Regions from separate parts of the Arcicella sp. BE140 genome, predicted to be linked through region 2. Evidence: riboswitches for the same ligand, from Rfam matches in the RefSeq annotation. Region 2 holds a riboswitch; the other holds the start of a gene.
What was found. Region 2 has a riboswitch for S-adenosylmethionine ahead of J2Y60_RS10335 (TlpA disulfide reductase family protein). Riboswitches for the same ligand answer to the same signal wherever they lie in the genome.
Positions count from the first base shown of each region.

Region 1: linked by a shared signal. The riboswitch ahead of J2Y60_RS00785 (hypothetical protein) and the one ahead of J2Y60_RS10335 (TlpA disulfide reductase family protein) in region 2 are both predicted to bind S-adenosylmethionine.

Region 1 covers NZ_JAVDUE010000001.1:176,416-193,101, reverse strand. The annotation lists gene J2Y60_RS00805 (hypothetical protein) at 1-1, shown strand, start outside; gene J2Y60_RS00800 (histidine phosphatase family protein) at 127-630, opposite strand; gene dnaG (DNA primase) at 647-2,779, opposite strand; gene J2Y60_RS00790 (aminotransferase class V-fold PLP-dependent enzyme) at 2,842-4,014, shown strand; SAM riboswitch class I at 4,240-4,368, shown strand; gene J2Y60_RS00785 (hypothetical protein) at 4,481-4,738, shown strand; gene metX (homoserine O-acetyltransferase) at 4,756-5,868, shown strand; gene J2Y60_RS00775 (phosphatase PAP2 family protein) at 5,976-6,632, opposite strand; gene J2Y60_RS00770 (DUF177 domain-containing protein) at 6,748-7,377, shown strand; gene rpmF (50S ribosomal protein L32) at 7,450-7,644, shown strand; gene plsX (phosphate acyltransferase PlsX) at 7,818-8,756, shown strand; gene J2Y60_RS00755 (beta-ketoacyl-ACP synthase III) at 8,837-9,826, shown strand; gene efp (elongation factor P) at 10,012-10,575, shown strand; gene accB (acetyl-CoA carboxylase biotin carboxyl carrier protein) at 10,595-11,074, shown strand; gene accC (acetyl-CoA carboxylase biotin carboxylase subunit) at 11,153-12,496, shown strand; gene J2Y60_RS00735 (TonB-dependent receptor plug domain-containing protein) at 12,664-15,174, shown strand; gene J2Y60_RS00730 (hypothetical protein) at 15,288-15,647, shown strand; gene atpB (F0F1 ATP synthase subunit A) at 15,756-16,686, shown strand, end outside.
Region 2 covers NZ_JAVDUE010000005.1:206,475-223,160, forward strand. The annotation lists gene J2Y60_RS10330 (TonB-dependent receptor) at 1-1,591, opposite strand, end outside; SAM riboswitch class I at 2,171-2,267, shown strand; gene J2Y60_RS10335 (TlpA disulfide reductase family protein) at 2,453-3,736, shown strand; gene J2Y60_RS10340 (YceI family protein) at 3,795-4,430, shown strand; gene J2Y60_RS10345 (cytochrome c peroxidase) at 4,571-5,515, shown strand; gene J2Y60_RS10350 (TlpA disulfide reductase family protein) at 5,728-7,035, shown strand; gene J2Y60_RS10355 (TonB-dependent receptor) at 7,133-9,967, shown strand; gene J2Y60_RS10360 (sulfatase-like hydrolase/transferase) at 10,134-11,588, opposite strand; gene J2Y60_RS10365 (arylsulfatase) at 11,591-13,159, opposite strand; gene J2Y60_RS10370 (rhodanese-like domain-containing protein) at 13,162-13,581, opposite strand; gene J2Y60_RS10375 (arylsulfatase) at 13,719-15,590, opposite strand; gene J2Y60_RS10380 (hypothetical protein) at 15,606-15,779, opposite strand; gene J2Y60_RS10385 (hypothetical protein) at 15,898-16,686, opposite strand, start outside.

The DNA of each region.
Region 1 (16,686 bases), on a different contig from region 2:
AGGATTGAGTAAATGAATAATAGTTTTCAAGTATAAAAACGATTGTTCTAATTCTTTCTATTAGCTAGCAACTTAAGTCGCCAGCTAATAGAAAAATGATATATATATTTACAGCTTCTTCAACCATTATATATTATACCCCAAAATACTCTCAGGCGAATCATAGAATATCAAATCTCCTGATTTTTTCCCTACTTCTGCCCAAGCTAAATTTTCTATTTTCATCCCTACAACTGCACATGTAGGCATCGAGCCAATATCAGCATGCGTGAGGTATTCTGCGAAATAACTGATACTTGGGTTATGACCAACCAATATTACAGCATTTATATTTTCAGGAATGGCATTTACTGCATCCAAGTAGTGTTTAGGCGAGCTTTCATACAAATCACTTAATACATGTATCTTTTCGTCAGCAATACCCAATTGTTCAGAAAGTACTTTAGCCGTCATTTGTGTACGCTCGGCATTAGAAGTAATGATTAAATCAATGGGATTGATTTTGGTTGATAAATTTCTGCCCATTCTGGCGGCATCAATCATGCCACTTGAGGTCAGTGGACGGATTAAATCAGGGCTAACTGACTCTGAGGCTTTGGCATGGCGAACCAAATATAATGTCTTTGTCATTGTCTTTGTTTTGTTTCTATCTTCCAACTACGGTTCCTAATTCTTTGGATATTTGCTTTTCAATTTCTTTGGCTTTCATAAATAAACCCAATAAATGAGTCTGCTCATCGGCATCAGAAGTTTTGGCAAGCTGTTGCATCAAGTCTTTCATCTGTTGGTCGTTGAAAGCCTTCTTTAATCGTAAAATATTCTGATAAGCCAAATCTGCTAACTTATCGTCTTCGGTAGGAACAATAATTTCATATTTCAACCAAGCCTCAGAAGCTGAATAACGTTCAGTAACAAGGTTGATGGCTTCTTGTTGAATAGTTGGATTGCTGTGACTAATAAAAAATTTAGTATCCAATACGACTCCCTGCATAAATCTTTCTCGGCACATTGTCAGAATATCGTGATAGATAGGCGTACCAAAATTCATTCCATCAATCTCTGATAAAATATACTGCATCAATGTAACGCCTGGTGCTACCCCTGGGTCAACTTCCTTAATGCCATGACTAATCAACAAGCGTACACATTCTTTTTCTTGTAAAGCAATGCCTGTAAGCACCTTTGGGGGACTAACAGGAATATTAGGCTGTATATTTTGTACATTTGTTGTACGATTATTCGGTATAAAATCTGTTGGAAAACCCGAAAACTCATCTTCTTCTGAAAAGCTTGGTAAATCATCAAAATTTACATTGGGTTCAGGTTTACTAAGGGTTACTCCTGACGGTAAATCGTTTTGTAATCGCTGACGATTGGCATCTCTTTGGTTATCCTTTTCCCGTTGTTTGCTTCTTTCTAAAGAAATCTTATTGCTTTCGGCAATTAAAATCCCTTCATCAATCTGCATCAAATTAGCTGTTTTCTGAAAAAATACTGATCTTTTAATAGAGTCAGGAATTTTAGAAATACTAGCCACCATGTCTTTTATCAACTCGGCTCTTTTGAAAGGGTCACTTCCAGCTTCTTTGAGTGATAATTCTGCTTTAAAAGTAATAAAATCGCTAGCGGTTTTTTGTATATACTCTACAAAAGCATCCGAACCGATTTTCTGAACGTAACTATCAGGGTCTTCGCCTTCTGGAAAAACAACCAACTTTACGTTAAGTCCTTCTTCCAAAATCATGTCCATTCCTCGCAACGAAGCCTTAATTCCAGCGGGGTCACCGTCATACAAAACTGTAATATTCTGTGAAAAACGAGCAATCAAACGAATTTGTTCTATCGTCAAAGATGTTCCAGACGATGCCACTACGTTTTCAATACCTGCTTGATGCAAAGAAATAACATCGGTATAACCTTCTACCAAATAACAAACGTCTTTGGTACGAATAGCATTTTTGGCTTGGTAAATTCCGTAAAGTACATTCGATTTATGATAAACCTCTGTTTCGGGCGAGTTTAAATATTTTGCCTGCGTTTTATCATTTTTCAAGATTCTTGCACCAAAAGCAATTACTTTTCCTGATACGTTGTGGATAGGGAAAGTTACTCTATTTCTAAAACGGTCAAAGGTTTTCTGATTTTGCTGAACAGTCTCGTTCTCATTGCCCTTCAAAATCGTCAAGCCAGCCTTTACTAAAATGTCTACATTATATCCATTCCTGACAGCTTCTTTTGTAAAAGCATCCCAATTATCTAGGCTATAACCCAATTCAAACGTACGAATCGTTTTATCTGAGAATCCTCTTTCTTTAAAATATGGATAGGCTATATTTTTCCCTTCTTCGTGCTGAAAAAGGTTATCTTGATAATAGTTCTTAGCATAATTCAGCGCAATCAGTAAACTTTCACGTTCATTCTGTGCTAATTGTTGTTCGTCTGAAAGCTGTGTTTCTTGGATTTCAATGCCATACTTTTTGGCTAAATGCCGCAAAGCTTCGCCATAGCCCAGTCCTTCAATATCCATGATAAAACGGATAGCATCTCCAGCTTTTCCACAACCAAAACACTTATAAATACCCTTAGCAGGCGATACTGAAAACGACGGTGATTTTTCGCCATGAAATGGACAACAAGCCCAAAGGTTTGCTCCTTTCTTCTTCAAAGAAACATAATCACCTATTACATCGGCAATATCAGCACTTTGTCGGATTCGTTCTATGGTTGATTCATCTATACGCATACTCAAAATTACACCTTTTTGTGTTGTACAAATCATTTATAGCTTAAAATCGTCAAGAATATGTATTTTTGAAAACCTTTCAATATAACATCAACAAAATGAGTTTATCCTGTCAAAAACATCTTTTTAGCCTTGAAGAAGGTATTCATTATATCAATTGTGCCACCATGGCACCCAATCTTAAATCGGTAGAAGAAGCTGGTATTCAAGGAATTTTGCGAAAAACGCAACCTCAAAACATTACTTCACAAAGCTTTTTTGAAACAACTGAACCTGTTAAAAATGCGTATGCCAAACTGATTAACTGTCCCGACCCTGAGCGTATTGTGTTACTACCCTCGTCGTCCTACGGCATGGCAATTGTAGCTAAAAACTTGTATAGAAAGCCAAATATACGAGCAGGACAAGAAATTGTAATGGTCAGCGAAGAATTCCCTTCAGACGTATATGCTTGGGAAGAGGTTTGTATCAATTTAGGTTTAAAAATGAGGGTAGTTCATCCTCCAGCATCCTTAGAAAATAGGGGTAAAATATGGAATGAAAAATTGTTGGAAGCCATCACTAGCAACACTTGTTTAGTAGTAGTATCACCTACACATTGGGCTGATGGCACTTCTTTTAATACCGAAATCATTGGTCAACACTGCCGTTCGGTAGGTGCATTGTTGGTATTGGATGGCACACAGTCTATCGGAGCGATGCCTTTTGATGTACAAAAAGTACAGCCCGATGCCATCATCAATCCCGGATATAAATGGCTTTTAGGCCCTTATTCAGCAGGTGTAGCCTATTTCGGAGCTTTTTTCGATGAGGGCAATCCCTTGGAACGTAACTGGATAAATCGGGTGGGTTCTGAGGATTTTAAAAATTTGATTAATTACCAAACTCAGTATAGAGCCAAAGCGGATAGATACAACATGGGTGAAAGAAGTAACTTTATTTTAAACCCCATGCTCACTGCGGCGATAGAACAAATCAATGTTTGGGGAGTAAATGCTATCAATAACTATTGTGATGAATTGTTGAAAGAACCTTTGGACATTTTACAAGCACATGGCTACTGGGTAGAAGAAAAACCTTACAGAAGTAGCCATTTAGTAGGTGTCAGGATTCCTGAGCATATAGATTACCAAAAAATTCAAGCTGCCTTACAAGAACGCAAAGTTTTTGTTTCGTTCCGAGGGCAATCTATCAGGCTTGCACCACATCTTTATAATGATATGAACGATATCGATGTACTAATGGACGGTTTGTTGAAAGGTATTCAGTAATGGTAAGTTCTTATTTTTGACCTTTGATAAGATAATTACAACCTTTTTTCTCTTAGCGGGCGACTTAAGTCGCCCGCTAAGAGAAAAATATATAACCTATTTTTTTCCACGGAAAGAAGATTCTTTGGGGAGAATGCCTAAAAAATTTGCTTTTTCAAGCTTTCACGATTTACTTTGCATCATCAAGTCAATTTTCCTCTGAGGTTTCGACCTCCACAGGTAATTGATTTATAAAGAAGAAGGGAGAGAATAGGCTCTATGAACTTCTGGCAACCTACCGCTCGTAAAGGCAAGGTGCTAATTCCTACCTAAAAATTGTATAGTCATTTGGCTAGTTTTTAGGAAATATAAACCAATTACGAAGTACTCTCCCAGTCATTTTTTCATGCTGTAAAGTATTCGTCAGGTTTACGATTTATTTTCGTTTATCGTCATGATTTTATCGTGACCAAATTTGTCAGCTATTATGTCAAAATTAATTAAAATCACAACGGGCAATTACCTCATTGTTCATGGCTTCGACGCCAACAATAAGGAAATTATTGAAGAAGTAACTGTGGCTCAGAAGATGGTAAAGGTGGTAGCTATCAACCGCATACAGTCTATTTCTGAAAAATATATTTTGGTGACGGGTTCGCATGGACGATTGATGTACTGGGAATATGAAGAAAGTTTCGAGGATTTACAAAAGCAATTATCTTATCATTCGCTTTTGATTGCGTAAATAAAGGTTTCACTCAAATGAGTATTGGTGCTCAAGTCTTTTATACATTGAATAATCTTTTTAAATATAATCAAGCCTTTGAACTAGAGGCAGGAGGTGTTTTACCAGAAGTAACATTAGCTTATCAATCATTAGGTAAGATAAACGCTGATTGCTCTAATGTAATTTGGGTTTGTCATGCTTTTACGGGTAGTCATGATGTAGAAGATTGGTGGCAAGGGTTAGTAGGCAGAGGTAAGCTATTCGACCCTGACAAACATTTTATCATTTGCGTGAATGTATTAGGGTCACATTATGGCAGTACTGGCCCTCTTTCTATCAATCCAGCTACTGGCGAACCCTATTTTCATACTTTTCCTTTTATTACTATACGCGATATTGTAAATTCTTTTGATTTACTCCGCGAGCATCTCGGAATCACTCGAATCAAAACGTGTATTGGCGGTTCTTTGGGTGGTCAACAAAGTGTAGAATGGGCTATTTCTCAGCCAAATTTGATTGAAAACCTGATTCTGATTGCTACTAATGCACAACATTCACCTTGGGGGATTGCGTTTAATGAATCGCAAAGAATGTCAATTGAAGTAGACCCAACTTGGAAAGAAAGTCACCCACAAGCAGGTATCGAGGGCATGAAAGCTGCCAGAGCTACCGCCTTGATTTCGTATAGAAATTATGAAACCTATGGTGTAACACAAGCCCGTAAAGATGAATCTTTGGGCAAAGTGCATCGTGCTATGAGCTACCAACGCTATCAAGGAGAAAAGTTAGCCCAGCGTTTTAATGCTTTTTCATATTATGTACTTTCACAGGTGATGGATTCGCAGGATGTGGGTCGTGGCAGAGGCGGAGCTATTCAGGCATTATCACAGATTAAGGCTAAAACATTGGTAATGGGCATCAAATCAGATGCGCTGTTCCCGATTAATGAACAAGCCTTTTTGGCAAAACATATCCCTGGTGCTACTTTCCAAGCCTTAGATTCTCTATACGGTCACGATGGTTTTCTGATAGAAAGTCAATTAATTACTAAGGCTATTAAACTATGGCAGAAGTTTGTGAAACTAGATGTTAACCCGATGTATGATTTCTTTAAGAAATTGGAAAGGAAGAATTTGATAGAACAATAGAGTTGTGAATGATGAGTTGTGAGTTAGTGAGTACATTATTATTAGTCTTACATCTAGCGTCTAATGTCCACTGTTGTACTCACAATTTATCACTCACTAACTCACAACTAGGATTTCTTAGGAGGAATCAGCCTTTTTCTATGCCAATCTTTGGGATTATTCTCAAGCATTTTATTTATCAATATATAGACTACCATACTACTAACCGTCCCTACGACAGAGCCCGCCAAAACATCTTCAGGGAAATGTTGGAAAAGATAACATCTTGAATAACCTGCCAAACAAGCTAATAATAAAAAGAGCACAGACCACTTTTTGTTGATAAGAAAGATAGTAAGCAACGTAAAAACGGCAAAAGCAGTAGTGGTATGCCCAGAAGGAAAACTGAGGTGAATATTAATTTTTACGCCATCAACAAAATACCATTTTATATGCTTATCTGCAAAAAAAGCCATGGGACGGAGATTATCAAAACTAAGTTTTAATAAAAATGAAACTAGAGAGCTTAAACCCAAAGAAGCCGTAAGTATCAGAGCTTTATCATAACTAATAAATAAATAACATAGGATTATAGCCACAAAAAACCATCCTTCACCCAATTGTGTAGCCATTACAAAAAAGGAGTCAGCCCACAATGCATTATATCGGTTAATCAATACCATTTGGTCAAATTTATTGGTACTAAGCACCCATACAAGCCCTATAAGCCATACAACGATATATAAGCCAAAGTATAAAGGATTGTTTTTTATAATCTGTTTCATGGAACAAAGGTCGTTATCCAAAAGATATTTGGCAATAAGTACTGGTAATATTTTGTTCAATACTTGTCATTGTAAAAAATAGTCCCTAATTTTGCAGTCTTTTCGATGAAACCAAGTGAATAAGAGCATATTAAATACATTTAAGATTGACATCTTCCGCCTTGAAAACAAGCATTATGTGCATGAATTTGAGGGAGGTGATGACTTTTTTGTGGCATTAGAGCAAGATTTAATCGAAAAAGGGAATTTCAAAGCAACCGTTACTTTAGATAAATCGGAAGTAATGATTCAATTATTGTATCATATTGTAGGTTCTGTAGAACTCACTTGTGACCGTAGTTTGGATACTTTCGACTTCCCTGTGGATATTACCCAGAAAATGATTTTAAAGTTTTCTGATCATACCGAAGAGATTACAGATGAGTTAATGTTGATTGATAGAAATACACAGTATATCAACGTAGCTCAAGATATTTATGAATTCATTGGTTTACAGATTCCAATGAAAAAGCTTCATCCCCGTTTTCAAGTTGAAGAGCAAACATTTTTATCAAGTTTGGATGATGATGATTTAGACGAAGACTTTGAAGATTTAGTGTGGGAAGATGATGACGAGGGAGAAATTGTTTATTCTACTTCAACCGGAGATTCAGATGATGATGACGACGATGAAGAAAAAACAAACGATGATGAACCCGAAATAGACCCACGCTGGGCTATTTTAAAGAAATTGAATAATAATTAATAATTTGGCCACCATACTGGCAAATTACGTTTTTAGATAAATAAAGAATAACAAAATTAAAGAAATAAGCAAATGGCACATCCTAAACGCAGACACTCGACAACTCGTAGAGATAAAAGACGTTCACACGATTTTGGAACTCCAAAAACAATCACTACAGATCCAACAACTGGAGAAATTCACTTACGTCACCGTGCTCACGTATTTGAAGGAAACTTATTTTACAAAGGTAAAATGATTGTAGAAGGTTATGCTGTTCAAGCATAATTAATTGATTTTGGGAATTGTCTATCTCTTAATGTGCTGAATATCAACATTCAAACGAAGAATTGACAAAAAACTATCAGTTTTCAAAACTATTTTCAAACAAAAACGCTGTTTCACACTTCATAAAATGTTATTTTTGTCATTCCGTTAGTGAATAACCAAATAATAATTGAATGAAGATAGGGATTGATGCAATGGGTGGAGATTTCGCCCCAAAAGCTATCGTTGAAGGAATAGTATTGGCAGCTCAAGAATTACCTGCTGGTGTAACCATCGTTTTGATTGGTCAGACGGCAGCAATTCAGCAGATAATTGATAACCAAAATTTTACGGGTTCTAACATTGAAATTGTGGAAGCAAATGAAACAATAGAAATGGGTGAACATCCTGTAAGAGCATTACAGTCTAAACCCAATTCCAGTATCGGAGTTGGGTTTAAACTTTTAAAGACAGGAGCAATTGATGTCTTTGCTTCTGCGGGCAACACAGGTGCAATGATGGTAGGTTCGTTGTTTTCTATCAAAACGATAGAAGGCATTCAACGCCCTCCTATTGCTGGTTTTGCACCACAGATAGACGGCAATTTGGCCGTAATTCTTGATATTGGTGCCAATGCTGATGTTAAACCTGAGATGTTAGCTCAGTTTGGTCTTTTAGGTTCTATTTATGCTAAAGCAACGATGGGGATTGAATCGCCCAGAGTAGCTTTGATGAACATTGGTGAAGAACCCGAAAAAGGTTCGGTTATCGTTCAGCAAGCCTATAAGTTACTCCAAGAAGAAAGAAAAATAAACTTCATTGGTAACATTGAAGGCAAAGACTTTTTCAAGGCAAAAGCCGATGTTATTGTAACAGATGGTTTTACAGGTAATATTCTCTTGAAAATGGGAGAATCTCTATACGGAATTTTGTCTGAAAGAGGAATTAAAGACGACTTCATAGACCAAACAAATTATGAAGCCGTTGGGGGTAGTCCGATTATTGGCGTCAACGGAAACGTTGTTATAGCACATGGTTCTTCGTCGGCACTTGCCACCAAAAATATGGTTCATCTTTGTCATCGCATTGTTGAATCTAAGCTAACTGAAAAAATAAAAAAAGCGTTTGCTTAAAGTAATAAGAATGAGCGAATAAAGATGTTGGATAATCTACGTTGATTTTCAAATATTATTCGAGCATTTCCCATATAACCATGACCAAAATCACTGCAGCAATTACCGGAGTACAAGGTTATGTACCCGAAGATATATTGACCAACGCTGACCTTGCAAAATTTGTTGATACCACTGATGAATGGATAGTAAGCCGAACGGGCATTAAAACACGTCATATTCTACGTGGAGAAGGAAAAGGTACATCTGTAATGGCAATAGAGGCAGTTAAGGGTTTATTAGCCAAAACAAACACTAAGCCAGAGGAAATTGATTTATTAATTTGTGCTACTATCTCTCCTGATCATTTTTTCCCAGCTACTGCCAATATTATTTGTGAGGCAGTAGGCATCCCTCATGTTGGGTCTTATGACCTAGCAGCCGCTTGTTCTGGCTTTTTAAACGCCCTTGTTACTGGTGCTATGTTTATTGAAGCTGGTAGATACAAGAAAGTAGTAGTAGTGGGTGCAGACAAGATGTCTTCAATTGTTGATTATACTGACAGAACTACTTGTGTACTATTTGGCGATGGTTCGGGTGCTGTTTTATTAGAAGCTAATACTGAGGGCTTGGGTATTCAAGATTTCATATTGAAGTCTGATGGTTCGGGTGCGAATCACTTAATCCAAAAAGCTGGAGGAAGTGCTTACCCTCCTACTCACGAAACAATTGACCAACGTCAGCATTATATTCATCAAGAAGGACCAGCTGTATTTAAATTTGCCGTAACCAGAATGGCCGATGTTTCAGCTGAAATTATGGAACGTAACCAGCTTACTGGGGAAGATGTAGCTTTCTTAGTACCTCACCAAGCGAACAAAAGAATTATTGATGCTACGGCAAACCGTATGGGAATAGGTCCTGACAAAGTGATGTTGACTATCCAAAAATATGGTAATACCACAGCCGCTACTATTCCTTTGTGTTTGTGGGATTATGAATCGCAATTAAAAAAAGGAGATAATTTAATTCTAGCAGCATTTGGCGGAGGATTTACTTGGGGAAGTATCTATCTGAAATGGGCATATTAAGCCTAAACTGACAACAATATCCCTCGCAAAATTTCTAGTATTTATTTATTTCACTATTTATCAATAAAAGATTAATTTTGCGGATACTTTATTCATATTAACAAAATTTATTTAAAATAATAATAGCGATATTACTGGATGATTATTTAATACTACTAATCATTATTGTAATATCAATAACAAAAATGGCAACTACTGCAGACATCAAAAACGGTTTAGTAATTAAATTCAATAATGATTTATTTTCAATTATTGAATTCTTGCACGTGAAACCAGGTAAAGGACCTGCTTTTGTAAGGACAAAATTAAAGTCATTGACTTCTGGTAAAGTGATTGATAATACCTTCAACTCAGGCGTAAATATCTACCCCGTACGTGTTGAACGTAGAGTATTCCAATATCTTTATGCTGAAGAGTTTGGTTATACTTTTATGGATAATATCACTTTCGAGCAAATCACGCTTAATAAAGAGATGGTTGAAGCGGCTGACTTGATGAAAGAAGGCCAGGAAGTTGAGATTTTAATTAATGCCGAAACTGAATTGCCTATTTCTTGCGAAATGCCTCCATTTGTTGAGTTAACAGTCACTTATACTGAACCTGGCATAAAAGGTGATACAGCTAACTCGCCGAAAAAACCAGCTACTGTAGAAACTGGAGCAACTATTATTGTACCATTATTCATCCAAACAGACGAAAAAATTAAAGTCGATACTCGTACATACGAGTACGCTGAAAGAGTAAAGTAATCCCTATAACAGTCCTAACATGGAAAATAAAGAAATTCAGAAACTCCTTGATTTTATTGCACAATCAACGCTTGATGAAGTAAACATTGAAACTTCGGAGTTAAAATTATCTGTTAAACGTTATGGTGCAGCACCAGTAATTCAGCAAGTAGCAGCTCCACAAGTAGCCGTTGCTGCTCCAGCGGTGGCTCCTGCAACATCAGCGGCTGCTCCTGCGGCACCAGCTACTCCAGCGGCAGCTCCAGTAGTTCATGCTAATAGAGTTACTATCAAATCACCAATGATTGGAACGTTCTATCGTTCTGCTAGCCCAGATTCACCAGTTTTTGTTGAAATTGGTAAAGAAATTACAAAGGGTAAAACTGTTTGTATCATTGAAGCAATGAAATTATTCAACGAAATTGAATCTGAAATTTCAGGTAAAGTAGTTGAAATCTTGGTTGAAAATGCAACGCCAGTTGAATTTGACCAACCATTATTTGTTGTAGAACTGGCTTAATTTGAAGATAGAATAATTTGCTAAACCTTTAGTTATCAAATTATAAATTCTCAAGTTTTCAAATGCTCAAATTGAATCATGTTTAAAAAAATATTAATTGCCAACCGAGGTGAGATTGCTCTTCGCATCATCAGGACTTGTAAAGAAATGGGCATTAAAACGGTGGCTGTTTATTCAACTGCCGATCGTGAGAGCCTTCATGTAAAATTTGCTGATGAAGCCGTTTGTATAGGCCCACCACCAAGTCGTCAATCTTATTTAAATATTCCTGCTATTATTTCTGCTGCCGAAGTTACTGGTGCAGATGCGATACATCCAGGATATGGTTTTTTATCTGAAAATGCTGAGTTTTCAAGGATTTGTGCTGAATATGGTATCAAATTTATTGGGGCTACCGCCGATCAAATCAATTCGATGGGTGATAAAGCAACAGCTAAAGATACTATGAAAAAATCAGGGGTTCCTGTAATTCCTGGTTCTGATGGATTAATTGATACGGTAGAAGAAGCAAAAGCTTTAGCGAAAGACATCAAATACCCAGTTATCATCAAAGCTACTGCTGGTGGTGGTGGCCGTGGTATGAGAATCATCCGCAAAGAAGAAGAATTTGATAAGTTGTGGACAGATGCTAAAACTGAATCAGCTGCTGCATTTGGAAACGATGGTCTTTACATGGAGAAATATGTAGAAGAACCACGCCATATCGAAATCCAAATTGTTGGAGACCAATTCGGTACGGTTTGTCACTTATCAGAACGTGATTGCTCTATCCAACGTCGTCACCAAAAATTGTGTGAAGAAACGCCTTCACCAGCCCTTACACCAGAGTTAAGAGCTCGTATGGGTGAAGCAGCTATCAAAGGTGCTGCTGCTATTGGTTATGAAGGTGCTGGAACGATTGAGTTTCTTGTTGACAAAAACGGAGACTTCTACTTCATGGAAATGAATACGCGTATCCAAGTAGAACACCCGATTACTGAAGAAGTTACTGATTTTGACTTAATCAAAGAACAAATAAAAGTAGCTGCGGGCGAACCTATTTCAGGGCAAAACTATTTCCCTAAATTATTTGCTTTAGAATGCCGTATTAATGCTGAAGACCCTAAAAATGGCTTCCGTCCGTCTCCAGGGAAAATCACGAACCTTCACCTTCCGGGTGGTCGTGGTGTGAGAATCGACAGCCACGTGTATTCTGGCTATACTATTCCACCAAACTACGATTCAATGATTGCGAAAGTAATCGTATCGGGACAAACCCGTGAAGAAGTTTTACTTCGTATGAAACGTGCTTTACAAGAATTTGTGATTGAAGGAATTAAAACTACTATTCCCTTCCATATTAAATTAATGGATGACGAACGTTTTAAATCTGGAAACTTTACTACTGCCTTCATGGATGGTTTCGACCTTACAACGCTGTAGTGTTAAAGGAATATAAATAAAAAGATGACCTCAGTTTTGATTAATTGGGGTCATCTTTTTTTTGTACCCCATTAAACCCCACCTATCACAAAATAATTGTGTTTGTAAACACCAACTAAGATATTTGAATCGTTTAAAAGGTATTACAACAAAACCCACCTAAACGCATGAATCGCAAGCTATTTACTTTTTTATCTATCACCCTCTTTATCACCTCTGCCTTTACTTTTATGGAAGATGGAGACGATTTTATTGAAAAATTAGTCGCCAAATTCGAGAAATTCCATCATGAAAATCCACAAGAAAAAGTTTATTTACAGCTCGATAAACCTTATTATCTAGCAGGTGAAACTATTTGGTTCAAAGGCTATTTGTTTGATGCTACTTATCATAGAATAGATTCTGTCAGCAGAGTACTATACGTTGACTTAATAGATGAATCAAAAGGCAAAATTATTGCACAACGCACTTTAAAATCTGATGGTTCAACATTTGGTGATATTCTCATTCCTGATTCTTTAGCAGAAGGGAGTTATCAAATCAGGGCTTATACCAATTATATGAGAAATTTCTCAGAAGAGTTTTTTTTCAGACAAGAAATAAAAATTTGGGAAGGTACTTCAAAAAATAAACTCACCGAAACCGCAGGAAACAAATTACAAGAAGTTGCTGATTTACAATTTTTTCCAGAAGGTGGAAATTTAGTAGTGGGTCTTCAAACGAGAGTAGGTTTCAAAGCTGTAAATATTGCAGGTAAAGGAGTGGAACACGAAGGGTTTGTATTGAGTAGTACTCAAGACACTGCCGCAGCCTTCAATTCTGAACATTTAGGAATGGGATATTTTAATTTTACCCCTGAAAATCTAGAGACCTATACCGCATACGTCAAACAAAAAGATGGCACATTCAAGTCTTTTGTTTTACCTACAGCCTATCAGCAAGGCTATACAATGGCGATTGATAATGTATCGAACAAAGAAAAGATAAAAGTTTTCATTTCTAATAGTACACCCATTCCTGCCGATAAAGCCAAGGACATTGTCATTATAGCACAACAAAGAGGACAAATTTGTTTTGTAGCGAAGGGTTCTGAAAAACTAAAATCTTTTGGGGTAAGTATTCCTAAAGATAAAATTCCTGACGATGGTATCATACAAATTACGATGTTTGATTCAAAAGGCGAACCAAGATGCGAACGTCTCGTTTTTGTACAGCAAGACAAACAGATAAATTTAAAAGTTAGCACAGATAAGGCAGTCTATAAAAACAGGGAAAAAGTAACGCTGAATTTGGAAGCAACTGATAAAGCAGGGAAACCCTTAAAAGGTGATTTTTCTGTGGCCGTAACTGATGCTGGGCAAGTAATTCCTGATGCTTTTCAAGGTAATTTATTAACTTATTTATTATTGACTTCAGATATTGCTGAGAAAAAAACAGGCGAATACTATGCAAGTTTAAAAGGTAATATAGAGCAACCTGCCTATTATTTTGAATCTAATAATGAAAATGCCTCTAGACATTTAGATATATTAATGCTAACGCAGGGCTGGAGACGATTTGTTTGGAAAGATATTATTGACAATAAAAAACCTAGCTTTCAGCATATTTTAGAAACAGGGTTGAGTGTAACAGGAAAAGCCTTACGTCCCAATGGTAAACCTGCGAATAATGTAAGCCTGACATTGATGTTGAAAACGCAAAATGAAAATCCTCAGATTTTAATGAGTAGTGCAGATTCTTTAGGGAACTATGCTTTTTACGGCATTGATTTTAATGATAGTACTCAAGTTTTTATACAAGGCATGAAAGATAAAGGAAGCAAGAACCTTCAGGTATCTATTGACCCACAACCAAGTGCGCCCAAAGTACAGATTATAAGAACCCCTTTTAATCCTATAGAATTTGATGCCAAAGAACTTTCGGATTTCCTAAAAAAAGCGAAAGATGCTATTGAACTAGAGAAAAAATTAAAGCTTAACAAAGTTCAGATGCTGGATGAGGTAGTGGTGAGAGCTAAAAAAGAGACCACTCCAGATTCTCGTAAAATTTATGGTAGGGCTAGTAATACGATAAAAGTAGATAATATTTTATGTGCTGGCGCTACCAACGTATTACAAATGTTACAAGGTAGAGTACCAGGGGTACAGATTTCGCCTGATGGAAGTGGTGGATATAAGGTAATCATCAGAGGGGTAGGCACCATTAACGGAAGCACTGACCCACTGGTTGTATTAGATGGTATGGCAACATCCGTTGATATTCTTACGGGTATTAATCCTTGTGATGTTGATGAAATTGATATATTAAAAGGGGCAGATGCCGCTATTTTTGGTTCGCGAGCTAGTAACGGCGTAATTTCTATTTTGACTAAAAGAGGTGGAGCAAACTACGATTATTCAAAAGACCCTGCCTTGGGTGTTGCTCTTCAAAAGCGTTTTGGATATCATGTAGCTCGCGAATTCTATGCTCCTAAATACGATGTTGATAAACCAGAAAATGTTCGTCCAGATTTTCGCTCTACACTCCATTGGGCTCCTAATGTTCAAACAGATTCAACAGGGAAAGCTACCTTAACCTACTGGAACACAGATGCAAAAACAAGTATCAACATTGTAGTAGAAGGAACAGCATTTAGTGGAGGCATTGGTATCGCTAAAAATACTTATCAAGTAAAATAAGGATTAGCTCAAAAAATAAAAAAGCTACTTAACGTATTTCGTTGAGTAGCTTTTTTTATGATTCTCCTTTTCTGAAAGTTAGTCTTTGCCTACCTTTGCAAAAATTATTGATTATGCTTAGAATCATTATCCTAACGATTGTCTTGGGTTTGGTATTTTATTTTTCACCACAAATAGGACTTTCCCAATATCTTCATTCTTATAAATGGATAATATTGGCTTTCTTTTTTGCGGTTTCTTACCTGAATCATCTGTTGGCACAAATGGGGTTTGCTAACAATCGCGAGCACTTTGTACAATTCTATTTAGGTGGTATTGTAGCAAGGTTAATTCTAAGCCTGATTTTCGTTGGGGTAATTGCTTATATGGGTACAAAGGACATCTATATCTTTATTACCAATTTTTTTGTACTCTATTTATGTTACACAGGGTTTGAAATTTACGGATTGTATCGTAACTTGCGACACTTTTAGAGGTGAATCAATTAGTTTTATTTATAAAGCATTGATTATCACCAACCAAGAGTAAAGATTATTATTAAGAATATTCAAAAAACAACCATATACTTCCAAGAAGCCGTGATGAAGAAAGTGTATTTTTCAAATATTTTAGCTTTTTTATTTTTGTTCTCTTCAGTAACTTTTGCTCAGCATGAGCATAGTGCTGATACAACAGCTACGCCTACTACTGAAACTAGCACAGAAGCCGTAGAAGGCAAGCATGAAGAAAGCCATGGCGAAGCGAAATTCGAGCCAGGTAAACTTATCCTTGAGCACATCGGTGACGAACACGAATGGCACTTTGCTACTATTGGACATTCGCACGTTTCACTTCCATTGCCATGTATCGTTTTTACAAAAGATGGCTTGAAAGTATTCTCTTCAAGTAAGTTCAAAAACGAACACCATGAAGCTGTTTCTTATGAAGGACTTAAATTAGAACATCACCATATTGTTGCTGAAGATGGTTCTGCGGTTTATGATTTTTCAATCACTAAAAACGTAGCTTCTTTGTTATTAAGTGCTGTGCTGTTATTGACTATTTTCTTCTCAGTAGCAAAAGGATACAAAGAACGTGAAGGAAAAGCACCGAAAGGATTGCAGTCGTTATTAGAACCAATCATCATTTTTGTTCGTGACGAAATTGCAAAAAATAACATTGGCGAAAAACATTACAGACGCTTTACGCCATACTTATTAACATTGTTTTTCTTCATCTGGATTAACAACCTTTTAGGATTATTACCAGGTGGTGCAAACTTAACAGGTAACATCGCAGTAACGTTAGTATTAGCATTAATTGCCTTTTTTGTAACTAACCTTAACGGAAAAAGTACTTATTGGGGACACATATTTGCGATGCCAGGCGTACCGAAATGGTTATTAATTTTATTAACACCCGTAGAAGTTATCGGTTTGTTCATGAAACCGTTCTCTTTAATGGTTCGTCTTTTTGCTAACATCAGTGCAGGACACATCATTTTATTGAGCTTAATTTCATTAATTTTTATCT
Region 2 (16,686 bases):
CACCAACAGCCACATAGTCGGATACATATTTTTTAGTTTGTTGATTTACGTCGTCGTAGTTGATGGTAGTCTTGGCAAAAAGGCTAGGTAAAATGTAGTATTCAGCATAAATCGATGTCAAAAGGCGTGTATTTTTTGTTAAACCAATCGAATTATTCAAAATAGCATAAGGGCTTACCAAACGTGGACTACTCCATGTATAAGTAGCAAACTCACCTGCACCACTGTTTAAGCCAGCATTTGCTTCTACCACAGGCGAAATTGTCGCTATATTCATGATAGGACTGTCCTTTCCGTCGCCTTGTGGCGTATTGTTTTCAGAATAGGTTGGAGCAAGGTTAATCCCAAATTTGAGCTTTTTATTGGCTTTTGCCTCAATATTGGCACGGACACCATAACTTTTGTAGTCAGTACCAATTAAAGTTGATTGTTGATTCAGGTAATTTCCTGAAAAGAAATAACTTACGTTTTCTGTACCACCAGTAGCAGATAATTGATAGTTTTGAAAAGAAGCTTTTCTATAAATAGCATCTTGCCAATCTACATATTGCAAACCCGGATGTCCCGCTATTGACCAACGTTCGTCGGGCATATAGGATGTATTGTATTCTCCAGCCTTCAATCCTAAAATTGCCCTACGTTGGTCATTGGTTTGGTCGGCTGTTCTACCAGTTCCAGAGCGAACCCAGTTAATATTGGCTACTTCAGTAGCAACATTTACCCATTCGTCGGCACTTAGAATATCTAATTTTTTAGCAATACTACTAATACCACTGTTGGCATTTAAATTAATTTTCAACTTGCCCGACTTCCCTTTTTTTGTCGTAATCAATACTACACCATTCGCCGCACGTGACCCATAAATAGCACCCGCTGCTGCATCTTTTAATACTTGAATGCTTTCAATATCATTAGCGCTTAAGTTAGCTAATGGACTTGTGCCAATACTTCCATCAGAGCTTTGTCCAGCTACATCCAACGGAAACCCATCGATTACATAGAGAGGCTCAGAACCAGCATTGATAGACCCCGTTCCACGTACTACGATACTTAGTCCTGCACCTGGTAAGCCAGATTGTTGTTTTACTTGTACACCTGCCATTTGCCCAACAAGTGCCTGTTCGATTCTTGAAATAGGCTTTTCTTCTAAATGCTTGGCATCAAAAGATGCCACAGAACCCGTAATGTCACTAGCTTTTTGTGTACCATAACCAATCACAACTACCTCATCCAAAGATTTAGCCGCAGGTTGAAGGGTAATATTAATAATCGTTTGATTACTAATTTTAACTTCTTGAGAGATATAGCCCACAAAAGAATAAATTAGCGTAGCATCTTTTTGATTAACTGTAATCGAATATTTACCATCTTGATTAGATGAAACACCTTTTTGAGTGCCCTTGATGATAACATTTACCCCAGGTAGAGCTTCTCCTTTTTCATCTTTAATAATTCCATTAATTATTTGTTCGCTAGACTTAATAGACTTATTGGCAATACTTTGAAAAGAAGTAATTCCTAAGACGATAATGATGGAAAAAAGACTTTGAAGTTTTCGTAAATGTTGTTTCCATTGATTGTGTTTGTCCATAACTTTTTTGTTTAATTTGATAACTTTGGCAAATACTTTCCCTTCCATCATTTTGCTGATGTTGCTAGTAATTGTCAAAAAATCTGGGTTTTAGCACGGTTAGGTGCTAATGTTTCATTCGAATTGTTTTAAGTAAGGAAATATTAACTATTAAGTGTAATTATGACACATTTATAATTACTCTATAAGACTTATGGGACAAATGTATAATCTGAGTTTTTTTTTGGCAAATACTTTTAAAAAAACTTTAATAATTCATTTCTAATTGTGCAATTCAAATATTTTATTGAATAAATAGAGTGGATTTTTAATGTAATTATGCATTAGTCTACTAAAATATAGGAGTTTCATTTTAAGCATTAAAGGTTTTTACACTTTTTCAGAAAGTAATGAGTTGTTAAAATTTGACAATTAATCACCCTTTTTAGGTATTTTAATGATAAAATTAACAATGAGTTTTATAGGGCTATAAGTATTTTCAGTGTTTTTGAAATGATAAAAAATACTTTTTTGCATTTTTTTAAATAAAGATTTGTTTTTGTCAAATTAAATTAATTAACTTTGTCCATAGAATAAATAGATTTATAAAGAACGAAGGGAGAGAGTAGGCTCGATGATCTTCTGGCAACCTGTTAGCCACCAACAAGGTGCCCCATCCTAATTCTAACGATAAATCGTATATACAATCAGTTTTTTTTATCATGAGTTAACATTCATTGATGTGGATGTGAGTTTATCTCATTGCCATCATCAATCCAAAATGTTTAGTATTTGATGACTACTTTTCATCAAAAATAATTGTTTGAATATATAATATACTAAATCTATATATTTAATAGGATAATAAATAAACTAAAACAAATGAAAACTACGAAGCAATTTCTATCACTCACCTATTTAACGATAGGTTCACTGGCATTCAATGTTGCCGAAGCACAAACCAAATTTATTAAAGAAGGCCAATGGCGTGGTGAATTTAAAGTGAACGAGGTACAAGTACCCTTTAATTTTGAAGTTAAAGGAAAAGATGCCGAACATGCAACGTTCACGTTGTTAAATGGCTCACGTAGAGACGATTTTCATGTAAAGCAAATTGCGAATGATTCAGTATTTATCAAAATGAATACTTATGATGCTGCCTTAGTAGCAAAAATAAATGATGATGGTACCTTGTCAGGAGTTTATAAAAGTCTTGTTCCAAATTTTAAAGGAAATTTCCTTCCATTTACGGCAGAATCTGGCAAAACGTATCGTTTTGTAGAACCTGCTAAAGAGATTCAGGCAAACCATAATTTGTCGGGAAAATGGGCTATTAAAATTATCAGCAAAGAGCCCGTAGCTGACCAAGTGGCGGTTTTTGAACAAAAAGGGAATAAACTAAAAGGTGTATTTTTGAAAGTAACTGGCGATACACGTGAATTAGAAGGTATCGTACAAGGAGATGAATTTGCACTGACAGGTTTTTCAGGACCAAGCCCTTGGTTAATTCGTGGAAAAATTAATCCTGATAAAAGTATTACTGGAGAAGTGGGCTTGGGTATTTACAACAACGTAAAATTTGAAGGGGTAAAAGATAAAAATGCAGAATTGCCTGATGCATATACGTTAACGCATTTAAAAGAAGGATATGAAAAACTAGATTTCACCTTGCCTGACTTGAATGGGAAACAAGTATCACTGAGTGATGAAAAATATAAAGGGAAAGTGGTTATTGTAGAAATTATTGGTACTTGGTGTCCAAACTGTACAGACCAAACTCAATTTCTTTCACCTTGGTTCAAGGCTAATAAAAACCGTGGCGTAGAGGCCATCGCAGTGGGTTTTGAACAGAAAGATGATTTAGCTTATGCAAAATATACATTAGGAAAACTAAGAGATAAGTACGACATCCAATATGATATTTTGTTTGGGGGGATTGCTGATAAAAAAGTTGCTTCAGAAAAATTTGAAGCTTTAAATAAAATGATAGCTTTTCCTACTACCATTATCATCGGGAGAGATGGCAAAGTAAAACAAATCCATACAGGATATACTGGCGAAGTAACAGGAAAATACTTTAAACAGTATGTGAAAAAATGGAACAAAGAATTAGATAAACTTATTGCTGAACCTGTTCCTGCCTCAGAAGTAGCTTTAAATAAATAATACAAATAATAAACTCGGTACTTAATCAAATAATATAATCTCAAATTCAATTATTCACATGAAAAAAATCGTTCTAATTCTGACAAGTGTTTTGACTTTCGCAATCAGTGCAAAAGCAACAAATGATAATAAAGGTAGTGATGTAACATACACCGTTGATAATCAGGCTAGTAAATTAGTATGGACTGGCAAGAAAGTAACTGGGGCACATACAGGAAACATTTCATTGAGTGCAGGTAATTTGGTTGTTTCAAATAATAAACTAAAAAGTGGCTCTTTTGATATAGACTTAACGTCGTTGACGGTAACGGACTTAACTGATAAAGATTATAATGCCAAATTAGTGGGACATCTAAAAGCTGATGATTTTTTTAGCGTTGAAAAATTCCCTAAAGCTAAATTTGTGACAACGGCTGTCACAGCGAAAGGAGGTGAAAACTATGAAATATCAGGCAAACTTACCATCAAAGGGATTACGAATGATGTGAAGTTTCCAGCTACTGTAAAAGTAGAGAAAAACAAAACGACAGCTCAAGCGAAAATTTTGGTAGACCGTACTAAGTATGACATTAAGTTTCGTTCAAAAAACTTCTTTGAAAACTTGGGTGACAAAGCTATTGAAAATGACTTCGAGTTAGACGTTAATTTGGTGGCTCAAGCAGGCAATGTAGCAGCTAAAGCTACTGGAAAATAAGTATTTGCACGTTAGATATGGGCAGATTGATAACGTGTTGAAATGCTTTTAGAAAAATTTAGAGGTGTAGACATATTTAATGTAATAAGAAAACACCTCTAAATTCTCCTGATTTTATATTTCTTCTATAAATTACCATCATGAAAAAATGCTTCTGCATACTCTCGGTAGCTTGTATTGTATTGATGAGTTTTCAGTATCAGATGCAAGAAAATGAACCTACTAATAAAATAGCGCTCGGAGAAAAACTTTTTTTTGACCCGATATTATCTTCTAAAAAAACATTAAGCTGTGCCTCATGTCACAAACCAGCACTTGCATTTGCAGATACAACGCAATTCAGTGTAGGTGTTGACGGCATTTTGACTGACAGAAATACACCTTCTGCGATGAACTTGGCTGGTAGAATACATTTGTTTTGGGATGGTCGTTCCAATTCCTTAGAAGAGCAAGCTATTCAACCGATTATATCAACAACAGAAATGAATCTTCCGATTGTGCAGGCCTTAGCGAGATTGAATGAAGATAAAGTATATAGTAGAGCGTTCAAGAAAATATATAAATCACAAGCCACCGAAAAGCTCTTGGGAGATGCTTTGGCGGCGTATCAAAAAACCTTAGAGACTGCCAATACTCCTTATGACCGTTATATTAATGGGGATGATAATGCCATGAGTCCAGAGGCTATCAGAGGACGCCTGCTGTTTATTGGTAAAGCTAATTGTGCCAATTGTCATGCAGGAGAAGACTTTACTGCGGATAGATTTAAAAATATAGGGTTATTCGATGGGCGAAAGCTCAATGATGTAGGGCGTTATAAAATCACGAAAGATTCTAGTCATCTAGGGCATTTTAAAGTCCCAGGCCTACGAAATGTAGCCATAACACCGCCGTATATGCACAATGGGGTATTCAAGACTTTAAAAGAAGTAATAGAATATTACAACCAGCCTGATGCTTTTGTGAAGAATGGACTTAATAGGGACTTATCCCTTAGTACCCCCTTGGGACTAAGTAAAACAGAAATAACGGAGTTAGAGGCTTTTCTAAAAGCACTGACCGATGACCGATTCTTAAAGAAATAGACGGCATTACAGCTAATTATCTTAAACCAAACGTATACCCTTTTATTGCTCCATTTTTTATATCCTTTAACAATTTAAACCTAATACTATGGTGAGGCTCGTTAAGTTTCATTTGGTCTATTATGACCGATGCTTATCAATTTATTTTAGTTAATCATCTTCAACAAAGCTTCGTCCATCAAAATCTTGATGGACGATTAACACAAAAAATCATGAAAAATAATTTTATAAAAGGAGTGTGCAATGTTTCATTGTTAACACTCTCATTGACAAGCACATCCTTTGCTGTTGAAAAACCTACTTTAAAAGAAGGCAAATGGCGAGGAGAGTTTCAGGTAAATGAAACTAGAGTCCCTTTTAATTTTGAAATAAAAGGAAAGACCATAGAATCATCAACACTGACTTTATTGAACGGAAGTCGACGAGATGACTTCAAAGTAAAGGCAATATCTGGCGATAGTATTTTTGTAAAAATGAATACCTACGATGCCGCTTTGATTGGTAAAATTGACGAGCAAGGTACTTTCAGAGGCGTTTATAAAAGCCTTGTTCCTAATTTCAGAGGGAACTCTTTACCCTTCGTGGCTGAGTTTGGTAAAACTTATCGTTTTGTAGAACCCGGAAAAGATTTAAAACCCGTAACGAATGTTACAGGGAAATGGAATGTGAAAATCATTAGTAAAGACCCTAATGCTGCCAATTCTATTGCTCAATTAGAACAAAAAGGCAATAAACTAACAGGCGTTTTGATGACGGTAGTGGGTGATACCCGTGAACTTGAAGGAACTATTCAGGGAAATGAATTCCATCTTTCAGGGTTTACAGGGCCAAGTCCAGTAGCTATCAAAGGCAAAATTAATGATGATTTAACAACCATAAGTGATGGTGAAATTAGTTTTGGAATTTATATTACCCAAAAATTTGAAGCAACAAAAGATAAAAATGCTTCATTACCAGACCCTTATAAGCTCACATTCTTGAAAGAGGGCTATAAAAAACTAGACTTCACGTTCCCTGATTTAACTGGCAAACAAGTATCACTGAGTGATGATAAGTATAAGGGCAAGGTAGTAATCGTAGAAATAATAGGAACATGGTGTCCTAATTGTACTGATCAAACTCGCTTTCTAGCTCCTTGGTTCAAAGCCAATAAACAACGGGGTGTAGAAGCAATAGCCATAGGATTTGAGCAAAAAGATGATTTAGAATATGCCAAATATACCTTAGGCAAACTTAGAGATTTCTTTGGAATTGAATATGATATCCTTTTCGGAGGTATTGCTGATAAAAAAGTAGCTACCGAAAAACTCGCAGCGTTGAATAGAATGGCGGCTTTTCCTACAACTATCATTATTGATAGAAAAGGAGATGTTCGCGAGATTTATACAGGTTATACGGGTGAAGTAACAGGTAAATACTTTAAAGATTATACCAAAAAATTCAATAAAGTATTAGATGGATTAATAGCCGAGCCTAATCCTTATGAAAAGGCAAATGTTACTACTGCCAGTTTGAAATGAGCTTCATCAATTAACTAACATACCCCCAAGACAGTTCGTAATACCTTGCCATGAGTATTACGGCTGTTTTAACCTTTCCATCTTAATCCCTCCCCTAATGAAACAAAAAATACTTATTTTATTTAGCCTAATCTTAGTATATGGCTCAGTTGTAGCACAACAACGTAATAATATCACAGGTAAAATAATTGATGCAAAAGATAATAGTCCCTTAGCAGGAGCTTCTATTCTGATAAAAGGTACGCAATCGGGTACTACATCCAATTTTGATGGAAATTTTAACCTTTCAGCAAAAACGGGAGATATTATCGTCGTCTCTTTTGTAGGATTTACCACACAACATATTAAAGTGGGCAATCAAAATCAATTGATAATCAAGCTTAATGCTGACCAGCAAGGTCTTAGTGAAGTAGTTGTAATTGGTTCTCGTTCAAACCAAGCTCGGACCAATATCGAAACACCTGTTCCAGTGGATGTAATTACTAGCAAAGAAATTGTTGCTACAGGTAGAACAGATTTATCACAAATACTAAGTTTTATTGCGCCTTCTGTCAACTCGAATAGACAAACGGGTGGCGATGGTTCAGCTCATATCAATCCACTAGCTTTAAGGGGGGTAGCGCCAGACCAAACCTTAATTTTAGTAAATGGAAAGCGTCGTCATACTAGTGCATTAGTGAACGTATTAGGTACGCCCGCTCAAGGAGCCTCATCCTCAGATTTAGATGCCATTCCAGTTTCTGCTATTGAAAGAATAGAAGTATTGCGTGATGGAGCGGCTGCACAATATGGTTCAGATGCGATTGCGGGAGTAATAAATATTGTACTAAAATCGAGTGTAGACCAAGGTCAAGTGACGATTACTACTGGTGAATACAATACTAGTTATCGTAATAAAAAAGATGGCTTTACTTTATTGACAGGCGTAAATTATGGTTTCCGCTTGGGTGAAAAAGGCTTCATCAACATATCTGGGCAAATTAATAACCGAGATGCCACCGACCGTTCAGGTTTTTATGAATATAATAACCGCTTAACAGGAGCTAAATTGTACTGGTTCCCTTATGCTGTTGGGACAAGTTCTGAAGTAGTTGATGCTAAAGAAAAATCTGTTGATAGGTATAGTTCTGCGAAAAGTGGGAACGGCAAACAAGAAAATGCCAGCTTATTTGTCAACGCATCTTTGCCATTAGGAAATGATGTAGAGCTGTATGCTTTTGGAGGAGTTTCTTCAAAATACAGTATTAGTGCAAACAATGCCTATCGTTTTCCAAATGGAACTACTACTATTAACAGTGTTTCAAGCCGTTATTTCCCAACGATTTATCCAACAGGCTTTTTAGGGGAAAATGCTGCTCGTTTAGTAGATGGCTCTTTTACGGCGGGAATCAAAGGCAAAGCCAATGGTTGGAATATTGACTTTAGTAATACTTCTGGGCACAACAGAATAGATTATACCGTTCAGAATACAATTAATGCCTCTATCGGTACATCAAGCCCTACTAAGTTCAATAGTGGTGCATTGGTTTTCAATCAGAATACTACCAATATTGGTCTTACTCAACGTTTTGAAAATTCAGCCATTAAAGCATTTAACGTGGCTTTTGGAGCAGAATACCGTTTAGAAAACTATCAAATTATTGCAGGAGAAGAAAAGTCTTACAAAAACTATGGAGATACTACTTACATCAGTACTGTAGGGGGTAAAACCAAAGGGGTAAGACCAGCAGGAGCACAGGTATTTCCTGGGTATCAACCTGCAGATGCACAAAATCAGTATCGCCATAGCATAGGGTTGTATGGAGATGTAGAAGCTGAAATCTCAGATAGATTTTTGTTGACGGGAGCTTTACGCTATGAGAAATACAGCGATTTTGGCGACCAATTGACTTGGAAAACATCTACCTCAATAAAATTGATTGATGATAAAAATAGTATCCTAGAAAGTCTTTCATTGAGAGGGGCCGTAAGTACAGGTTTTAGGGCTCCATCATTACAGCAAAAATATTATTCAGCGACTACCTCTATTCCGCAGGCCGATGGCAGTTTGATTCTATCACTGGTATCAAACAATGATAATAATGTTTCAAGGTCTTTTGGAATTCCTAACCTAAAGGCGGAAACTTCTAATAACTTTAGCCTTGGTCTTACTAGCCGAATTGCTAGCCATTTTACTGCTACGGTAGATGCTTACCAAATTAATATCAAAGACCGTATTACGCTTACGGGTACTTTTGATTTTAGTTCAATCACTAATAGCGATGCTACGATTAAAGGTGCGGCACAGTTAGTTAAAAACTTGCTGGCTAATTATCCTGATGTAAATGCGGCTCAATTTTTTGCAAATGCTATTGATACCCGTACACGAGGTATCGATGTGGTATTAGCGTATCGCAACAAAGTAGGAGCAGGAGCGCTTAATTTATCATTAGCGGGTAATTTCACTCATACCGAAGTAACAAATGTACATGTGCCAAGTGGCTTAACGTCGTCGGGAACTGAGGATGTTAGGCAGTATCTATCAGAACGTATTTTCTTTGACCGCCAACAAAGAGGACGTTATGAAAGAGGTACGCCACAAAGTAAAATAGTTTTATTGGCTGGCTATACGATAGGACGTTTGACGCCTAATGTGGTAGTAACTCGCTTTGGTGAATATACCTTTTATACAACTCAAAGCAATTTGAATAATACAACAGGTGGAAGAGACCAAGTTTTTAGTCCGAAGACCACCACAGATGTTTCATTGAATTATCAATTAAATAAGTCTGTAGGAATCACCTTAGGGTCAAATAACATTTTTGATGTATATCCAGACCAACTGAGCATTGCGAATAACCAAACGGGAACAGTACCTTGGGGTACTTCGGGCGGACAGCAATTCGGTTTTAATGGAGCATTTTATTATGGCAGATTAACCTTTAACTTCTAACTTTTTTTGAGAAAGCCCTTGCTAAAAACAAGGGCTTTCTCAATTTGAGCATCTATCATTGTGCTCCTAGCGAAACTATCAATTAAAAGAGCAGTCAGAAAACTAATTTCTGACTGCTCTTTTAATTGATAAAACTAATGAGGACTGAGGTTTTTCTCATGAAAAATCAACTATACCCATTCCAAAAAGAACTAAAGGTATCAGCAAACTCAACCTTCAATTTTAATAATTCAGCTTTTAAGGCTTGTTTTTTAGCCTTACATTCAGGCTCATCTGCCAAATTGTGCATTTCCCAAGGGTCTTCTTTAAGGTTAAATAATTGCGTATGTCTATTACCATCCACGTTATATTCCAACAATTTAAAACCGTCTTTTTTCACTCCTCTTTGAAAATGTTTGAAGGCAAAATACAAAGCACGTCTTAAAGGAGTTTTTGGGTCTTTAAAAGCTTTTGCTAAACTTATACCTTGTACAGAAGACGGAATCTTAACATCAGATTTTTCAGCCAAAGTAGCATAAATATCAGAGAGATAACAATAACCATCAACCTTTTGATTTTTAGGAATGCCTGGTCCTGAGAAAATTAAGGGTACTCGGTTACTGTGTTCATAAATACTTTGTTTACCAAATAAACCATGTTGCCCTATAGCTAACCCATTATCGCCTGCAAACACAATGAGTGTATTTTCCGCTAAACCATTTTCGTAAACGGCTTTCACAATACGTCCAATCTGGGCGTCTAAGTGAGAGATAGTTGCATAATATTCTTTTATCTGACGTATAGTGTCTTCTTCTGTTCTTGGAAATGGCGCTAATAATTCATCCCTTACTTTTAGTTCTCCGTTATCAAAAGGATGTTGTGGTAAAAAGTTAGGTGGTAGGCTTACTTTTTTATCCGCATACCATTGATTATACTCGGCTGGAGCCCGTCTTGGATCATGGGGCGTAGTAAAAGCCGTATAAATCAAAAAAGGTTCTTTTTTATACTTCTCTATAAAATGAATCGTTTCGTCTGCGAACAATTCTGAGCTATGCTTGCCTTTAGACTCATTTACTTTATTTGGAGCATAATTATTGTCTTTTGGCCCCCCGTAGCTGTTATCTGCCTTGTAGTCTTGTACAGGAAGATTATACTGGTCTCCCATGCCGCCGAAAAATACTTTTGCACCATCAGAAAAAGCACGATTATAAATAGTAGTACCATTGTGTTGTTTACCAATTCCAACGGTATTATAATTATTTTTTCTCAACAACTCTGGAAAAGTCACATAGTTGTTGAAAATATCAAAACTGAATTCTTGATTATCTCTTGCCTGACGGTCAATGCTAAACAGGGTTCTGCCTGTCAATAACATGGCTCTGCTGGGCTGACATATTGCTCCTGATAAACCGCCAAAAACGTGAGCTTGTGTAAAAGCTGTTCCGTTCTTGACCAATGCATCTAAATTGGGCGTAATAATATCTTTATTCCCCAAAGCCCCAATGGTATCGTGGCGTTGGTCGTCTGATAATAAAACGATAATATTTAATTTTCGCTCTTCCGCCAATCCTTTTAAAAAAGGATGCAAAGCCAGAGAAGCTCCCAATAAGGAGCTATTTTTGATAAAATTTCTACGGTTCATACTCATTTGATTTTATTCCAATCTTGTACCCCTACTTTTTTAGACCAGATTTCATGTTCAGCCACTAGTTTTTGAAGTATAATTGGGTTGTCTTTTGCCTTGTTTTTTGTTTCAGTTCTATCATTGACAAGGTTGTATAACTCCCAAGGTTGGTTATTTTCGGCCACAGCTTTCCAATTTCCTTTTCTGATAGCTTTACTGCCTTCATGTTCCCAGAATAGCGTTTTTTGTGGTGTTGTTTTACCTTCAAAAATAGCTTTAAGACTTGTACCTTCTAAAGGAGTTAAGCTTTTCTCTTGAAAAGTAGTTGGGTATTTAACGCCCGCTAAATCTAGGCAAGTAGGAAAAATATCAATCAAATGGCTAGGGCGAGTACTTTTGCTACCAGCTTTGATATGATTAGGGAAATAGGCAATAAATGGCGAAGCTATGCCACCCTCATGTGTATTTTTCTTAAACAGCCTAAAAGGCGTATTGCTAACATTTCCCCAAGGACTTTCGTAGCTATCTATTGATGCAACCGAACCAGCTTTTCCATTTTTTTGAGTAACATAATTCCAGTTTTTTACATCGTCGGCACTGCCTCCATTATCCGAAAGGAATAATACTATCGTATTTTTGTCTTCTCCAAGTTGTTTTATTTTTTGTAACACTTCCCCAATACCAGCATCCATTCTATCAATCATGGCAGCATAAATTGCCATGCGAGTATCCCATTTGTCTTTTTCTTCAAGGGTTAATTTTTCCCAATCGGGCACATTTTCAAAACGATTAGATAATGCCCACTTTTGGTCTATAATACCCTTTGTTTTTAATGCTTTGTATCGTTTTTCACGAAGTTTATCCCAGCCATCCAGATACTTGCCTTTGTACTTTTCAATATCTTCAGGTAAAGCTTGAATAGGCCAATGAGGGGCATTATACGTTAGATATAAAAAGAAAGGTTTATTATTTTTATGTTGTTTGTCTAACGCATTGATAGCAAAATCAGTAATGGCTTGTGTAAGATATTTTGAGGTATCTGAGCGAGTAATTTCCTTACCGCCTTCTAAAAAAGTAACAATTCGCCCATCATTATACAGTGGTTGCGAATTGAAATAGCTACTGCCGTTGTTTTGCAAAGTAAAAGATTCATCAAAGCCACGATTGACAGCCCACGCTGATGGTACTAAACCCACGTGCCATTTACCTGAAACAATGGTTGAATATCCTGCTTGCTTTAATGCTTGCCCGATTGTAATACAATGGTCATTCAGATAGCCTTGATAGGACGGAAAACCTTTGTCTTGTACCATATCACCAATACCTGCTTGGTGCGAATACAAGCCTGTGAGTAAAGAAGCCCTAGAAGGACAACACCGCCCAGCATTGTAAAATTGAGTGAGAATTAAACCGTTCTTGGCAAGTCTATCTAAATTTGGAGTGTTGATTTCAGAACCAAAGGCTCCAATATCAGAAAAACCTAAATCGTCAGCTAGGATGATGACGATATTAGGTTGCTTCTTCTGGGCTAATAATAGCTGAGGAATGGAGCTAAACAATAGCCCAATAAGTATAATTTTCTTTAACATTTTTATTTTTCTACAGGTAATCCTTTTAAGACCAAACTATCTAATGCGCCAATATTATATCCAAAATTATAGCCAAATGTTTGTAAAGTATCTGCCGCTTTGCCACTTCTATTACCAGAGCGACAATAAAGGTAAATCTTCTTTGATTTGTCTAACTGCTTGATTTCATCCGCAAATTTTTCAGAACGAATATTGATATTTTGAGCGTACAGTAGATGTTTTGTGCCATATTCTTCGGGTGTTCTGACATCAACTAAATAGGCTTTCCCTGTTTTGATTTCTTTCAGAATTTTCTTGCTTAATTGCTCTGTAACAACTACTTTATTAGCAGTTTTTTGGGTGTACGACTGATGTGTTGCCGTTTGTGCATTAGCTACGATTACTGTTGCAACAAGGATAAATGTTAAAAGATATTTTTTCATATATTTTGAGTGTTTTCTTTTTGGTTCATGACTATCAATATTATAAATCTGATGATTGAAAGCCTTATGCACAGAATTGTGAGTTAGTGATTATTACAAGATTAATAATCACTAACTCACAATTGACTAATTAACAATTACTTACCACCACCACTCAACTGAAGTCTGAATCGTTCAGCAGCGTGTTGTACATCAATTAATGGATAAACATTATACTTAGCTGCATCAGCATCAAAAAGAGCCTTCAATTCTTTGAGTTTCTCAGGATACTTTTTAGCAAGGTTTACTCTTTCATTGAAATCTTCTGTCAGATTGTATAATTCCCATTCGTCTTTATCAGGATTGTTTTCGATAACAGGAAGAGTTTCGCCTTTAAAGCCAAAGGTTTCTAATGTATTTGGGTGATGTGCAGCACCCGCTTTCCAACCATCTTTATAAATGGCTCTGTTACCAAAAATGGTAAAGTACTGCTGTGTATGTTGCTCAGGAGCCTTAGCATTATCGAACGAATACACCAAACTTTTTCCATGAATTGGGTCTTGCTTGATACCTTTGATTACCTCTGGTTGAGTAACGCCTGTGATTTCTTCAATCGTTGGAAGAATATCAGTTACATGACCAAACTGAGTACGAATAGCTCCTTTTTCTTTGATACCATTCGGGTAATGAACAATTAGGGGATTGTGTGTTGCTCCTTCAGCATTGGCATCACTTTTCCAGAATTTGAAAGGCGTATTCGTTGCCTGAGCCCAACCTAAAGGATAGTTAGCTAAACTTAATACATTAGGTGTTCCGATTTTGTCGTATTCTGTCAAGATATATTTTTTGTATTCTTCTCGTGTTATTCCTTCTGCTCCAAAACGTAGATTTTTATTGGTTACACCATATTCAGTACCTTCTTTGCTACCTCCATTATCACCAATGATTACAAAGATTGCTGTATTATCTAATTGATTGGTTTCTTTCAAATGATTCACCAAACGACCCACTTCATAATCAGTATATTCCAAGAAACCGGCATATACTTCCATAAAGCGTGCATACAAATGTTGTTCTTCGGCAGGTAAATCTTTCCAAGCTTTGATAAAATCATTTCTGTCAGGTAAAACAGCATTAGCTGGAATTACACCTAACTTTTTCTGATTGGCAAAGACTTGTTCTCTGAAAGCATCCCAGCCAGCATCAAATTTCCCTTTGTATTTATCAGACCAAACTTTATCTACTTGATGCGGAGCATGTGTAGCACCCGGAGCGAAGTACAGAAAGAATGGTTTATTAGGTGCAAGCGTTTTTTGCTTAGTAATATAACTAATGGCTTTGTCTGTCAATTGTGCTGTTAAGTGTCTTCCATCTGGTTTAATATGCAAGTTATCTTCCACTAAATCAGGCTTATACTGGTCAGTAGCACCACCCAAGAAACCAAAATTATGGTCAAATCCTTTGCCTGATGGCCAGCGGTCGAAAGGTCCCAAATCTGTACTTTCTTCGTCTGGGGTCAAGTGCCATTTTCCTAATTGATAAGTACTATACCCATTTTCACGAAGCACTTCTGCAATGGTTCCTTTAGTAGGTTTGATATGTCCGTCATAACCAGGATAATCAGCCGAAAGATAAAAATGAGGGAATAGCCCCATGCCTACAGAGTGATGATTACGACCTGTTAACAAAGCTGAACGAGTAGGAGAGCAAATGCCTGTTGTATGAAAATTAGTATAACGAAGACCACCCTTGGCTAATGCTTCAAAATTAGGTGTATTGATTACTCCTCCAAAAGCACTAGAAGCACCATAACCAACATCATCTAATATAATTACGACCACATTGGGTGAGCCTGCTTTGGCTTTTTTCAAATAGTCTATTTTATAAGGCGTTGAGGTAGTGTGCGATTTAGTAATTTTTCCTTTCCATTCCTGCTCGGCTTGGGCAAAGACATTACTGGTTGACGTTATCAACATTGTTCCTGCTAAGAGGGATAAATATTGATTCATTTTTGGTTTAATTTTTTTCATAATTTTATCAATGGGTTAATTATATTGTTTATTCTGATTACTTACTTGATAACTATTGATTGCTTTAAGTTTATTTTGTTGCTTTTTCTTAAATAAATCTGGATTGCTGATAACAGTAATGAGCAAGATGACAAGGGGAGGAATCAGCCCTATAAATCTTGTTGAGAAGGAAGTGATAGTTGCTTTCATGATATTTAACTATATATATTCTATCGAATTAGTATTACATTTTCCATGAGAATTTAACGTTGTTTAGCAATAAACAGCCTCTTTCCTCAAAAAATCATTACTGTTATTCAGCTTGGAATTAATGTTTTAATTCATCCGAAATAAAGGTTTTTAGTGCATTGGAAACTTCCAATAATAATGCAGGAGAAGTATTGTTTTCATCATCAGTTTTCACATGGTGATAACGATGGGCATAAGCCAAACTAACTAGATTTTTATAGCCTTTTTCCTTGTATAAACCGCCTTCTCCACCTGCTTTTATCGTGGCTTTATTGGCTTCTGTTCCTTTCGCTTTTCTTGCTTTTAAATTAGCAAAGGCTTTTTCAAACGCGTTCGCTACTGATTCGTCATAATAGATTCCTCTGTTAGCATCTACTTCCTCTGTCTGGATATAAACGCCATTCTCTTTTTTCCATGCTTTTGCTGCTATAGCTGCCCCAAGGTGTATCCAAAGGCGAGTTTCTTCAGGTTTAGGGGCTGCTTTCTCCGCAAATGTTAATGCGCCTAAATTGTCTAATTCATGACCAGAATTTCCTGTAAAGACAAAAGTATAATCAGTAAACTGAGAACGATTTTTACTCACCCATTCTGCTAAGCTTAACCATGTCGCCAAGCCAGGGCCACGTTCACCACCACAAGTGTACCAGCCACTGATAGGCGTTGAAATCACTACGTATTGCTTCCCATTACCGATTTTCCCAACAATATTTCTAGCTTTAATTGGTTTACTATAACCTTTTATGGTAATAGCAACTTCTGTCCCCGACTTTATTACATCATTAAAAACCGTTGAATCTTTTGAGGCTACTTGCCATACTGGTATGCTCCAAGGTTTAGTATCTTCTCGTGTATTATGGGCTACAATTTC